Regions from separate parts of the Paenibacillus sp. FW104-T2 genome, predicted to be linked through region 1. Evidence: riboswitches for the same ligand, from Rfam matches in the RefSeq annotation. Region 1 holds a riboswitch; each other region holds the start of a gene.

What was found. Region 1 has a riboswitch for cyclic di-AMP ahead of AC3WQ3_RS19695 (NlpC/P60 family protein). Riboswitches for the same ligand answer to the same signal wherever they lie in the genome.
Region 2: it holds a riboswitch for cyclic di-AMP, as region 1 does, so the genes downstream of both, AC3WQ3_RS13365 (3D domain-containing protein) here and AC3WQ3_RS19695 (NlpC/P60 family protein) in region 1, are expected to answer to the same signal.
Region 3: it holds a riboswitch for cyclic di-AMP, as region 1 does, so the genes downstream of both, AC3WQ3_RS27225 (C40 family peptidase) here and AC3WQ3_RS19695 (NlpC/P60 family protein) in region 1, are expected to answer to the same signal.
Region 4: it holds a riboswitch for cyclic di-AMP, as region 1 does, so the genes downstream of both, AC3WQ3_RS25395 (resuscitation-promoting factor) here and AC3WQ3_RS19695 (NlpC/P60 family protein) in region 1, are expected to answer to the same signal.

What each region holds. Positions count from the first base shown of each region.
Region 1 covers NZ_JBYTCE010000016.1:65,340-68,496, reverse strand. The annotation lists gene AC3WQ3_RS19705 (alkaline phosphatase family protein) at 1-255, opposite strand, end outside; tRNA gene AC3WQ3_RS19700 (tRNA-Leu) at 524-608, opposite strand; cyclic di-AMP (ydaO/yuaA leader) riboswitch at 970-1,101, shown strand; gene AC3WQ3_RS19695 (NlpC/P60 family protein) at 1,107-1,571, shown strand; gene AC3WQ3_RS19690 (carboxymuconolactone decarboxylase family protein) at 1,651-1,980, opposite strand; gene AC3WQ3_RS19685 (hypothetical protein) at 2,106-2,324, opposite strand; gene AC3WQ3_RS19680 (hypothetical protein) at 2,443-2,772, opposite strand; gene AC3WQ3_RS19675 (xanthine phosphoribosyltransferase) at 2,875-3,157, opposite strand, start outside.
Region 2 covers NZ_JBYTCE010000009.1:67,835-70,991, reverse strand. The annotation lists gene lpdD (prenylated flavin chaperone LpdD) at 1-96, opposite strand, end outside; gene AC3WQ3_RS13370 (polysaccharide deacetylase family protein) at 248-1,039, shown strand; gene AC3WQ3_RS13365 (3D domain-containing protein) at 1,168-1,842, opposite strand; cyclic di-AMP (ydaO/yuaA leader) riboswitch at 1,845-2,044, opposite strand; gene AC3WQ3_RS13360 (amino acid ABC transporter ATP-binding protein) at 2,311-3,036, opposite strand; gene AC3WQ3_RS13355 (ABC transporter substrate-binding protein/permease) at 3,023-3,157, opposite strand, start outside.
Region 3 covers NZ_JBYTCE010000033.1:17,703-20,859, reverse strand. The annotation lists gene AC3WQ3_RS27235 (M1 family metallopeptidase) at 1-632, shown strand, start outside; gene AC3WQ3_RS27230 (hypothetical protein) at 643-1,485, shown strand; cyclic di-AMP (ydaO/yuaA leader) riboswitch at 1,746-1,883, shown strand; gene AC3WQ3_RS27225 (C40 family peptidase) at 1,887-2,357, shown strand; gene AC3WQ3_RS27220 (GNAT family N-acetyltransferase) at 2,649-3,157, shown strand, end outside.
Region 4 covers NZ_JBYTCE010000027.1:14,048-17,204, forward strand. The annotation lists gene AC3WQ3_RS25390 (TatD family hydrolase) at 200-970, shown strand; cyclic di-AMP (ydaO/yuaA leader) riboswitch at 1,213-1,466, shown strand; gene AC3WQ3_RS25395 (resuscitation-promoting factor) at 1,738-2,922, shown strand; gene rnmV (ribonuclease M5) at 3,075-3,157, shown strand, end outside.

The sequences.
Region 1 (3,157 bases):
ACTGACCAGATTTTTATAATATTGCCCGTTCTTGATCAGAAATTGTAAGACAGGAAGCTCCTGCTTGCTGATTCCTTGGTCGATCGCCTGATACATTAAAGAGTCCACCATCAGGAAAATGACTTTTTTCGCATTGTTACCATTAGCGGAATTTATCCGCATCAAATCCTGTTCTTTAGGTTTCGAGCTCTGACATCCGATAAGCATGGCCAATAACAAAATCCAAGGCAATTTCCGAATCCCTTTTTTCCTCATAGACAATTCACCCCATTTATGTACATTTTGTCTTGAAAATCCTGGGGTTATTCGAGGTGCTTTTTGCCAAGAGGCAATGGGACCTGAAGAAATGCCTATTGTTCAACAATATCCTTTTTCAGCCGGCGCTCCAAACAGAAGCTCGACTTGCATACAGCTATTTTGTTTTTCTCATTTGATGAACTGCAGCATCTATAATGTATTTAAAAAACAAAAAGGTCCCCAATCTGCCAGAAAAAGCAGATCAGAAACCTCATGTATGAATTGATGCGGTCGAGAGGACTCGAACCTCCACGGGGGGTTAGCCCACACGGACCTGAACCGTGCGCGTCTGCCAATTCCGCCACGACCGCATATGGTATATCTCCGAGATAATCTATCGCGGCGACAAGAAATAATATATCATGTGAAATTCAATGTGTCAACAATTAAATGATTTGGTATAAAACTACGATAACCGAAAGTTATAAAATCTGGTCGAGACCTGACTTTCCCTGATGAGAATGAACCGTGCTCTCCTCTAATACTCCAATTTACTTATTTGTCCAATTTCTGTGCTGATGAAACACAAATTACGTTTTTGTCATCATAAATAAACATGGAGAACTACTATTTTTCACAAAAAGTCTTGAATTCCGTTAACATTGCAGAAGGAAGAAAGGTTTGACAATTACGCATTTATGCAATATAGTTTCAAAAGGTTACAAAAACTTAATTATTCATTTGCCGAGTTTCATGTTTGAAAACGGGGGAACCATTTTGGGTGAATTATTCTTATACATAGGAAATATAGGGAACCTTCTACCGAACCCTTAGCTAACTCCGTAGGCATCGAAGGGAGAACATTGATTTTGAAAAAACTGATCATTTCTATTTTTGGCGCAGCCGTTCTATTCACATCTGGTGCAGCAAGCACTGAGGCAAGCAGTATCAACACCGTCGTTAACAACATGACTGGAATTCCTTACAAGTGGGGCGGCACGACGCTGGCCGGGTTTGATTGCTCTGGATTTATGAGATATCTCTTCCAAAAATATAGCATTGATTTGCCACGTACTTCACAGCAGCAGGCCAAGGCGGGTACTCCGGTATCCAAAGCCAATATCCGCACAGGTGATCTGGTATTCTTCAACACTTCAGGCAGCGGCATTTCGCATACAGGCGTATACATCGGGGGCGGACAATTCGCTCATGCTTCCAGCAGCAAAGGTGTCAGCATTACCAAATTATCAAATCCGTATTTCAACACTCGCTACGTTACCGCACGCCGGGTGACTGGACAATTTATGTATAACAAGATGCTAGGAAAAATATAAGTTGGACAAGAAACAGGCTCTGGATCATTCCAGAGCCTGTTTTGCTGTCTAGTTATTCAGCTCACTTGCAGGAGAAACCTTAGTGCAATGCCTTTTGCACACGCATTGCGCCTTGAGACAGCGCGTGACCGCCGCCTACTGCTCCGGCTACCGCAACCGTCTCCATAATCTCCTGATCGGTTGCGCCCTTCGCACGTGCCTCTTCTACGTGGTAAAACGTACATACTTCGTTATTGGCAAACAATCCGATGCCGAGGGCAATCAGCTGCTTGGTTTTGGCATCAATGGCACCTGACTGAAAGCATTCACCCGTAAATTCGTGATACGCTTTGACTACGCCAGGCAATACATCGCTTAATTCTCCAATCTGATCCTTGTAGGCATGTACCTTATCATTCATCAATGTCATGGCTACCCGCACATCCTCTCGGCTGATAAGTTTACGAATTCTCGCTGTACCTATCTTCTCTCCCGAGTGTCGGAATTATGCCAAACCATCCATGGTAATTCCATGCATCCGTCTCCAGAGCGGCTCTATTCATCAGCCGGGCTTTGGCGCGGTTCGCTAAAGAGCTGATAGCGATAGCTGCGGTCCAGCTTGACCACACGTCTGTTCTGGCGACGGATAAGCACCTGTTCCCCATCCCATGCAACGATAATCCCTGTTACATCGTTGGACTCCAAACCATCCCGTACCACTCTTACTTTTTCACCCGATAAGCGCAGTGCATCCAATTCTGCATCACTAATCATGTCTATGGCTCCTATGTTCCAAAATAATTTACAAAAAGAGACCTAAATGAAGAGTCATTTAGGTCTCACGTGACTGTATTGGACTGTTATGTCATTCGAAAAATGTCCCGACTGAAAGTTACCGCTGCGCGTGCTCTTTGCTGTCGTTCTTCTCGAACCAAAAATCAAGCACTTTGGCGGACATCACACGTTCTTCAAGGTACTCCACTTGATGTGGTGTAAATTGTTCTTTCCAAGCGAAGGACAACTCTTCACACAAGCCTACAATGGTCAGCAACTCTGACCAGGCAACATAGCGTTTGTACCAGAAAAATTGAGGATGTTCAATCATATAGGGATAAAGGTCATCAAATTCCGTATGTTTACAATCCAGGGCACGTTCAAAATGAACTTTCGACTCCGCCAGCTTTTCAATAAAAAATTGTTCTGATGCCGGTTGGTTCCCCATGGTGTTGCCTCCTCTCCCTAACATAACCCCATTATAAATGAAATCCGCGGTCATGCAAAGGCATTGTTCAAAAAATAGGCTTTTTCCTTTAAACTGTCACATTTAATTATCGTCGAATTGCACGGTTCCATCATTCAATGAACGAATGCGCACCAAGGCTTCCACCGGAATGCCCTGCTCACGGATCGTACGTGCACCGGCCTGAAAACATTTCTCAACCACGACACCGAATCCGACGAGCTCCGCCCCTGAACGTTCAATGATTTTAATGACACCGCGAGCTGCATCTCCGTTGGCGATAATATCGTCTATAAACAAAATACGGTCGTTCTCATGAATATATTCGCGGGATACCATAATATCGGTTACGATCCCTTTGGTAAAG
Region 2 (3,157 bases), on a different contig from region 1:
CCCTATATGAGCTTTCCCACCCGTGATCAAAAATATCTTATCCTCTCCAGCTTCAATGACCTGCAAACGAACCGATTTCAAATCATACGTACTCATCCTAGTCCACCCATCCTTTGTGTGTATATGTAATGGTGGAATTATGAGCTTATCGACTGAATTGGACAATGAAACTTCTCACATTTATGCATAATGGACCATCACCGCGGGCATACCAAAGAGAACGCAATTTGACAAAGGAGGCTGTATCATGCGTATTCGCCTCATCGCATTCTCCATGTTGATCCTTATGTTTATGAGTGGAAGCTATTCACCTGGACAACTGCTGGCCAAACCCGTTCCAGAGAGCATGCCTGCTGCAAAGCCGGATCTATCTGAGGATGAACAACTGACACTCGGTCAGCTAAGGCAGAAATATGCCGATACGTTCAAGACCAATGGACCTTCAACCAGACAGGTAGCACTGACTTTTGATGATGTGCCTGATCCGCGCTTCACTCCGCAGGTATTGGATATTTTAAAGAAATATAATGTAAAAGCGACTTTTTTTATTGTCGGCAACCGGGCTGAGAAACATCCCGACCTCGTCAGACGGATCGTTAGGGAAGGTCACATTGTTGGGAACCACAGTTACAACCACCCTGAATTCAGTAAGCTGTCTTTGAATGCTTTTCGCAAACAAATTCTACATACCGGCGACATTATTCGTAAACTGACCGGGTATACACCTAAAATGATTCGTCCTCCATACGGGGACATTAATGAGAAACAGCTACAATGGGCCGCAAGACAGCAATACAGCATCGTCAACTGGAATGTGGATTCGCTCGATTGGAAAGGCCTCAGCAAAGAGCAAGTGAAGCAGAACGTTCTATCTGCAGTCAAGCCAGGCTCCATCATTCTTCAACACGCGGGCGGAGGCGTGGGCTCCAATCTGTCCGGTACCATTGGAGCACTTCCGGAGATTATAGATGAACTTCGATGCAGGGGCTTTAATCTGGTGACTTTGGACGAAATGCTGCAATTGCCAAAAAGCAAATAATACTCGGCTTCGTAAACCAAACACACAAGTTATAGAACTACCAATCTTGCGCGTTTTAATAAAGAAAAAGGGTACCCTTATTTCACGTTAATCGTGTCATAAAGGCACCCTTTTATTGGCGCTGATACTTATTTCAAGATATAAAGTTCAACATCCTGAAAACCAAATGTGCTCACAGACTTCTGGCTTCCAGGAATGAAAATATCAATCCGTTTCCCTTTGATCGCCCCGCCGATATCCCGGGCAGTAGCCACAAATGCCTGCTTAGGCAGCCCCGGATGGGAGTGACCTGTAACAAGAACCTTCGTACCCAGTGGGATCACACTAGGGTCTACTGCAATCGTGCCGAGTTCAAGTGGATTACCGAAGTAATCAACAGGACCCCATCCACCATTTTCGGAAGCGGCTGCAGAGTACGCTGTTGCTTTCACATCAATGGATTTACTGTAATCAAACGTTTTGCCCCAGGCCTGAACGACTTTATCATCAGCATTCACATCAAGGCTAGCTGTCGTAATCGTCTTAGCACCCGTCGAGCTTTTCGCTGCTGGAGCAGCTGAGGCCGTGTTTGCTTTTCCAGGAATCGTAATTTTCAAACCACCATAAATGTTGTAAGGTGAAATATCACTGTTTGCTTTAACCAGAGTGTTCAGTCCAACTCCATATTGTTTCGATAAGGTATAGAAGGTATCCCCCTCTTTGGCCACGTGAACAGAATCAGCGTGAGCTGGAACGGCCTGAATGAGCATTGCTGCTGTCAGCAGGGCTGTTGCTGTTTTGGCTATAGTTCTCTTCTTAATCATGGTCTTCCTCCCTCATTGTGCCTGCGAAGTTAGTTGTCGGATTCGGATGGAGGAAACCACCCTATAGGTCTCTGTTACATTCGTCTTGCGTTATGTACCCCTAATTCACCCCAAGCAGCGTGCGTTTCAATCTTCCCCTCCACGGTCTGCATCATTACATCCTCCACACTTCCTCCTCAGGAAGTTTCGGCAGGAACAATATATCACAATTTTGTAACCAGGGTCCGTAGTAAATGTTACCAACTGTCTATAACAACACATTATGATGCTTAAAAAATAAGGATTTTTCTTAAAAAAGAGCGATCAAGCAGCTCTGGAACAATGACAGAAACGTTACTTTTACGACACTGGATCCTTACCCATGCACAAAAAAACAACCCTGCTAACGTGACGTGAGCAAGGTTGTTTAATTTCGTTTTTTTGTTCATTCTATTTAATCCGGTTCACTGACTGGATCATGCTCAAAGGCTATGACAAAACTTTACCGAGAAAGTCACGCGTACGTGGATGCTTAGGTTGACCAAATACTTCATCTGGTGTTCCCTCCTCCACAATTACACCGCCATCCATAAAGATGATGCGATCACCGACTTCACGGGCAAAGCCCATCTCGTGGGTAACAATAACCATCGTCATGCCGCCTTCAGCCAGGCGCTTCATAACGTCGAGTACTTCACCAACCATTTCAGGGTCAAGTGCAGACGTCGGCTCGTCAAACAGCATCACATGCGGCTGCATCGCAAGCGCTCTGGCAATGGCAATCCGCTGCTTCTGCCCACCAGACAGCTGACTTGGATAAGCATCTTTTTTATCCAATAGCCCCACGGTTTTAAGCAAGTCTGCGGCGATCTGCTTGGCTTCCTGTGCAGACTGCTTTTTGACTTTGATCGGGGCAATGGTAATGTTTTGCTCCACGGTTTTATGCGGAAACAGATTAAAGTGCTGGAACACCATCCCCATTTTCTCCCGCGTTGCATTAATGTTGTGTTTGGGATCCGTGATCGATACGCCTTCGAAATTAATTTCACCTGAAGTAGGCTGCTCCAACAGGTTAAGACAGCGAAGGAAGGTACTTTTGCCTGATCCTGAAGGACCAATCACGACAACGACCTCGCCCTTGCCAATTGAGACATCTATGCCTTTAAGTACTTCATTTTTGTCGTAGGATTTGTGTAATTGTCTAACGTCTATCACTTGCACTCAACTTCCTTTCCAGTCGACCCAGCAGCTTGGACAAAATGAATGTCAATACAAAGTATATGGCTGCTGCAATAAGGAACGGATTCATTCCTTGGTACGTAATGTTTTTGACTAC
Region 3 (3,157 bases), on a different contig from region 1:
CTTCGCCTGCCTCACTCACTCAGGAGTCCTGGAAGTTTGATTCGCAGAATCATTACGCAGCCAATGTTTACACAAGGGGCAAGCTTGTGCTGCTGGGCATCGAACAACAAGTAGGCGCTAAAACGATGGAACGCATTCTTTCAACTTATGTCAAAAAATATCGATTCAAACATCCCACTTCGGCCGATTTCCAAAAGGTCGTGGAGCAAGTGACCCGTAAGTCCTGGTCTGATTATTTTAATCAATACGTATATGAAGACGGAATGGCCGACTTCGCAGTGGAGAATATCCAGGTCAAGCCTGTTGAGAAAGACGGTCAAACGTTGTATGAATCATCGGTAACATTAGTAAAGAAAGGCAGCGACTACGAGAAGGTACCCGTTCGCATCGTTTTTGAAGATGGACACATCGTCGCCAAGGAATGGGATGGTAGTAACGGTCAAATTACGTACAAGTTAACGTACAGCTCGCCTGTATCCTGGGCCATGACCGATCCGTTATATACCGTTGTGCTGGAGAACCGTCATATGAATAACTTTTTGAAAGCCGATCTGGATGAACCATCCAAGTTCCGCTGGAGCATGAGTGTAACCAAGCTTATTGAAGCTATATTCGGAGGTCTGTCATGGTGAGGTGGAGACAGTGAAAGCAAAAATACGTGAGGGCTGGTTTCTCGTCCGTCAGCATATGTTCATTGTGGCACTTTTGTTTCTCTATCAGCTGGTGTGGGGTTACTTCATCTATAAAATGGTGCAATCGGCAGTCATTCCCTTGCTGCTGCGCTATCCGGACCCTGACGCCGGGGAGCTGAGTACCATTTTATTTAAAATGGAAAGCCAGCTCAGTCTGTCTACCCATCCCGAGGTGCATCGCTATTTATGGATACTTGGGGCCATGCTCCTGCTCCGCATGCTGATTACCCCTCTCATCCAGGCAGGGCTACTCTATTCATTACAACACTTCAATCATACAGAAGAACGTATTCCTTTTATACGTGGGATCAAGGCAGTGTGGAAACCGATGATGCTTCTTCATTTCATTAAAACGCTATTATTGCTGCTGCCTGCTTACTGGTTGATCCCCAAGCTGTATAGTATCTTTCTGGATGGATTCCACTCGCTGCAGCTGCTGCTGCCAGGCATTCCATATGTAGCCGGATGGATTGTATATGGATGGATCATACATCATGCTTTGTTATATATGCAGTTTGGCGCTACAGCTCCCGAGGATCAGGGCGGGGTAAAAGGTACATTTCTCGGTCTATTGCTCGCTTTGCGTCATATCATTTCTCTCATTGGTATCGCAGTGGTTCTGGGAGGAATTCATCTGCTCATCTTCGGTGCCTTCACATCTGCTTCGTGGTTCCTGACAGGTCTCATGGGTCTGATCCTGCAACAAACCTATCCGCTCGCCAGATGTTTGTTGGATATATGGAAGATATGCGCTCATTTCCGTCTGTGGCAGTCCAAGTCCTCCAAAGGTTAAAAAGTGTAATGAACCGCACGAAAATTGTTACCATCTTCATGTAAACTTATGTCAATGTTAACGCTTCACAAACGCAAACCCCGACCTTTCCCCGTCAAAGGTCGAGGTTTTTTTTGCTAATTTTCTTGTTAAACGTTGCCAAAGGCTTACTCCTCTGTTACAATAATCGCAGTGAGTTTTTAGTAACAACTTTGTAATCTTTACCTTATGAATTGTAACTACTTAAAATTAAATCGTCATTTCTTGATTTCGCAGGTGCACAACTAGCATAGCCAAATTCCTGGCACCTGGGAAGCGGGGGAACCAGTTATGGGTGAATTGATCTTGCTACAGAGGGATCATAGGGGACCTTCAACCGAATCCTTAAGCTAACCTCGCAGGCGTTGGAAGGGGTATATCTCTTGTTCAAAAAGAAATTAACAGCAGCTGTCCTTAGCTTAACATTTGCACTATCACTTGGAGCAGGCAGCGCATTCGCAGATTCAAAAATGGATAAAGTAATTGATTCAGCAATGGGAACTACATACAAAAGTGGTGGAACAACGCTTAACGGCTTTGACTGCTCTGGATTCACACGGTATGTATTCGAAAAGCTGGGCATCGATTTGGCTCGTCAATCCAGTTCCCAATTCGACATGGGTGACTCGGTATCCCGCATGGAAATGAGACCAGGCGATCTGGTTTTCTTCAATACAACGGGTAAAGGGGTTTCACACGTAGGGATTTTCGTGGGAGAAGGAAAGTTTGCACACTCCTCGTCTTCCAAAGGAGTTACCATTAGTTCTTTGAGTGAGAACTACTGGGCCAACCGCTATGTTGGCGCTAAACGGATTATGAGCACGGACGCATATGAATCACTGGCCCTCGACTAGGGACAAGCTGAGCAACATCATACTGTAACGAAGCATAAATCAACCGCCCGGTACATTCTCCGCAGGAATGTATCCGGCGGTTTTTTTGTGCTTGTTCGTCCGTGCCCTTATGATGTTTTTACCCATCCTGCTATAATATAAACGAAATTCCAGGAACTTTTGTTTCACTTTTTTTCAAGGGAGCAAAACCTTGCCAAATGCCCTCCTCTTTTGTAGAGTGAAATCAGGATTAAATATGAAATGACATATGTTATAAACGATTAGCGTATGACTAAAAGTAGCTTGTTCACAATGAAAGGAGCGTGCAGTGGTGTGGATGAAGCTTCTGTAACGTTTCACGTTGTGCCGATGCAGGAAGAACATGCAGCATTGATCTGCAGCTGGACATATGAACCACCCTATAACATCTATACCTGGCTGCCCTGGGAACAGATGAAGGCGCTGGAGGTTGAATTCGGCGATGAGCAGCTTCGAAAAGAGCAATATGCAGTTGTACTCGGAGAGCAGGACCAACTTTGCGGATTCGTTCAATTCTTTCCTCTTGAAGGCGTGACGCGGATTGGGCTTGGTATGCACCCCGAACAGTGTGGACAAGGTCGCGGTACTGCCTTCGTCTCTGCGATCGTGAAGGAAGCCATTCGGCGGAACCCTAGTCATGAGATTGATCTCGAAGTACTCACCTGGAATACGCGAGCTATGCGGGTTTATCTCAAGGCCGGATTTGTCACCAAGGATACGTATGAACGACAGACACCAAGCGGTTTGAAGCCTTTTTATTGCATGGTCTATGAAGGACCTCG
Region 4 (3,157 bases), on a different contig from region 1:
GTAGATCGACATAATTTTGTAATGTACACTTTTTTTGAACAAGTTTAGGTGAGAAGGGCTTCTATATATAGTAGAAATTAAATTTGGAAAATCCACATGTTGTACTCTGAAAAATCAATGATGATGATAAAATGGGTGCATTTTATAGGATTTTGATCGGGATAGAAAACAGTTATTCGACAGGAAGGGAGAAATACAAATGATGTTATTCGACACACATACACACCTGGATGCACCGCAATTCGACGAGGACCGCGAGGAGATGATTCAACGTGCTGTAGACGCCGGGGTTGGCCGTATGATCAATGTCGGTTTCAACCGGGAGACCATTCCATCCACGATGAAGCTTGCCGAAACGTATGATTTTATATATGCTGCGGTAGGCTGGCATCCTCAGGATGCCATTACGATGCAGGAGGGCGATCTCGAGTGGATTGCGTCTCTGTGCAAACATGAAAAAGTCGTTGCCATAGGCGAGATTGGCCTGGATTATTATTGGGACACTTCACCCAAGGATGTGCAGCATCGTGTATTAAGACAACAGATCGGACTGGCTCGTGAACTTAACATGCCTATTGTCATTCATAATCGCGATGCTCATGAGGATATTGTCAAAATTTTGCGTGAAGAGAAAGCTGGACAAGTCGGGGGTGTCATGCACTCTTTCTCAGGAAGCTGGGAAACGGCAAAACTCTGTCTTGATCTAGGGTTCCATCTATCCTTCGGTGGACCAATTACGTTCAAAAATGCCAAGCAGCCGAAAGAGGTACTGGCGAAGGTACCGATGGACCGATTTTTCATTGAAACCGACTCCCCATATCTTACACCACATCCTTATCGTGGAAAACGAAATGAAACAGCGCATGTACGTCTGGTTGCAGAAGCAGCTGCGGAAATTAAAGGCATTTCGGTAGAGGAAATTGCTGCAATAACGACCAAAAATGCCATGGAACGATTTGGAATTCGTTAAAAAACGAAGCAAATGCGGTGAAAAAGAGAGGTAGACGGAGCGAATTTGCTTTTTGATCCAAATAAATGAAGAATATTACAATATTTTAACCAAATATTTAGAAAAACGTACTTGAACAACGCTTTACAACATGCATCGAAACAGGATATCATCTTTTCAGTGAATTGTTGTGCGGAAAATTGGACAGATGTTCGGGGGATGAACAAAGGGACACTTTCCGATGACACAACAATACTTTTCATGAACCGATCTCGCTGAGTCTCCGTTAACGGAGAGCGGGGGAACCAATAGGGCTTAAACATCAGTGTAAGCAGCTGATGCGCATCGTTCGCTGACCCAAAAGCAGCGGATGCATTTGCGAAGCACTATTTGATTTCTTCTTTGGGTCTCGGGGTGAATTCAAGGGCATCCGCCATGAGCGGGTGACCGGAGATAGGGCGGCTCTCTTTCGCCCGAACCCGACAGCTAACCTCGCAAGCGGAAAAAGAGAGGCAACCTCGTGCATGAATTTCCGATATTCAAAATCATTCGGAAGCCACGAAAGAGTTCCTCTTACACTCTTTCTTTGGCTTTTTTGTTTTTGAATAAAAGAAACAAGGTCATCATACGGTAAGAATTCAGGTGGTGACATCATGTTGCGAAGAGTGGTTCATGGTGCAGAACCGGTCATTGAGATATCGATCAGTTCTGTAGAAAATTTGGTATAGTCGCGTCAAAGACATCATGCATTAACTTTAGACGGCGAGGCTATGAAGGAGGACGGAGAAGTGGGCACATTCCAACCAGAAGAGACCCATGAGTCACGATCATCCAGTAAGTCTTACGCGTTGCGGTGGAAGCATGAGAACATGCGTCAAATGGCACTGATCGCTATTTTCTCAATCGCGCTTACAATCATGATCTTGTTAGTCGTTTACGGTCAAGCCGGGAAACAAATTTCGCTGGTTATTGATGGCAAAGCTCAAGCGGTAGAGACTCGTACAGGAATGCTTCAAGAAATGCTGGAGGAGCAATCAATCACAGTCAGCCCCCACGATGAGGTATCCATGCCTTTGAACGGGGCAATCGCAGATGGAGACCGCATTGTTATTGAGCGGGCCGTTCCAGTCAACATTACGGCAGACGGAGACACCAAGACTCTGTATACAACCGATTCATCGGTAGAAGATGCAATTCAGAAATCTGGAATTGAAGTTGCCAGTGAGGATAAGGTTTATCCTGCGCTCGCAACACCAATCAAGGCAGATATGAAAATTCGCGTAGTGCGTGTAACAAAGCGTACAGTGGAAGTGGAACAGCCGATTGCGTACAAAGTAATCAAAACGGCTGACCCTAGCTTGTACAAAGGTGACAATCGCGTCATCGTAAACGGCAAAGAAGGTACACTTGTACAGCATATCGAAAAGGTGTTTCAGGATGGAGAGCTAGTCTCCAAAAAGATGGTGGGCAAATCGGTATCGACCAACCGTGTCGATAAAGTTATTGCTGTCGGAACCAAAGCAAAACCTGTTGTGAAGCAGCCGGAGATTCAGACGGTATCGGCCCAAACCTCCACAGCAAAGAAAGCAACGACAACGAACTCGAAGAAAACCGCTGCATCAGGCAGCAAAGTGATTACCGTCTCAGGCACTTCTTTTAAATATTCCAAAGTACTTAAAAATGTATCGATGACCGCTTACTCTTCTGAGGAGCCTGGCATTGGTACAAAAACAGCTTCCGGTACCCGGGTAACTGAAGGACGGACCATTGCGGTCGATCCAAAAGTGATTCCGATCGGCTGGTGGGTGTACATTGAGGGCCTCGGCTTCCGTCGTGCGGAAGATACCGGCGGCGCCATTAAAGGCAACAAAATCGATGTATATTATGACAGTGTAAAGCATGCCCTGAATTTCGGACGTAAGAAAGGCAAGACGGTATATGTGATCGGTCCGGTGAAGCCGGAAGCGAACTAAAATCGTTTTACTTTGAAATGGGAATGCTATAAAATAGTTGCATGAATGAATCATGCGGAATATGCGGCGGTGGAGTCTGAATAGGCTCGCCGCCGTTTGGCAGAGAAGAGGATATTCCTCTTCTTTTTGCGTTAGAAAGGAAGAAATGGAACATGATAAAAGAAGTCATTGTGGTAGAAGGACGGGACGATACCGTCGCCATCCGGCGGGCTGTTGAGGCAGACACCATTGAGAC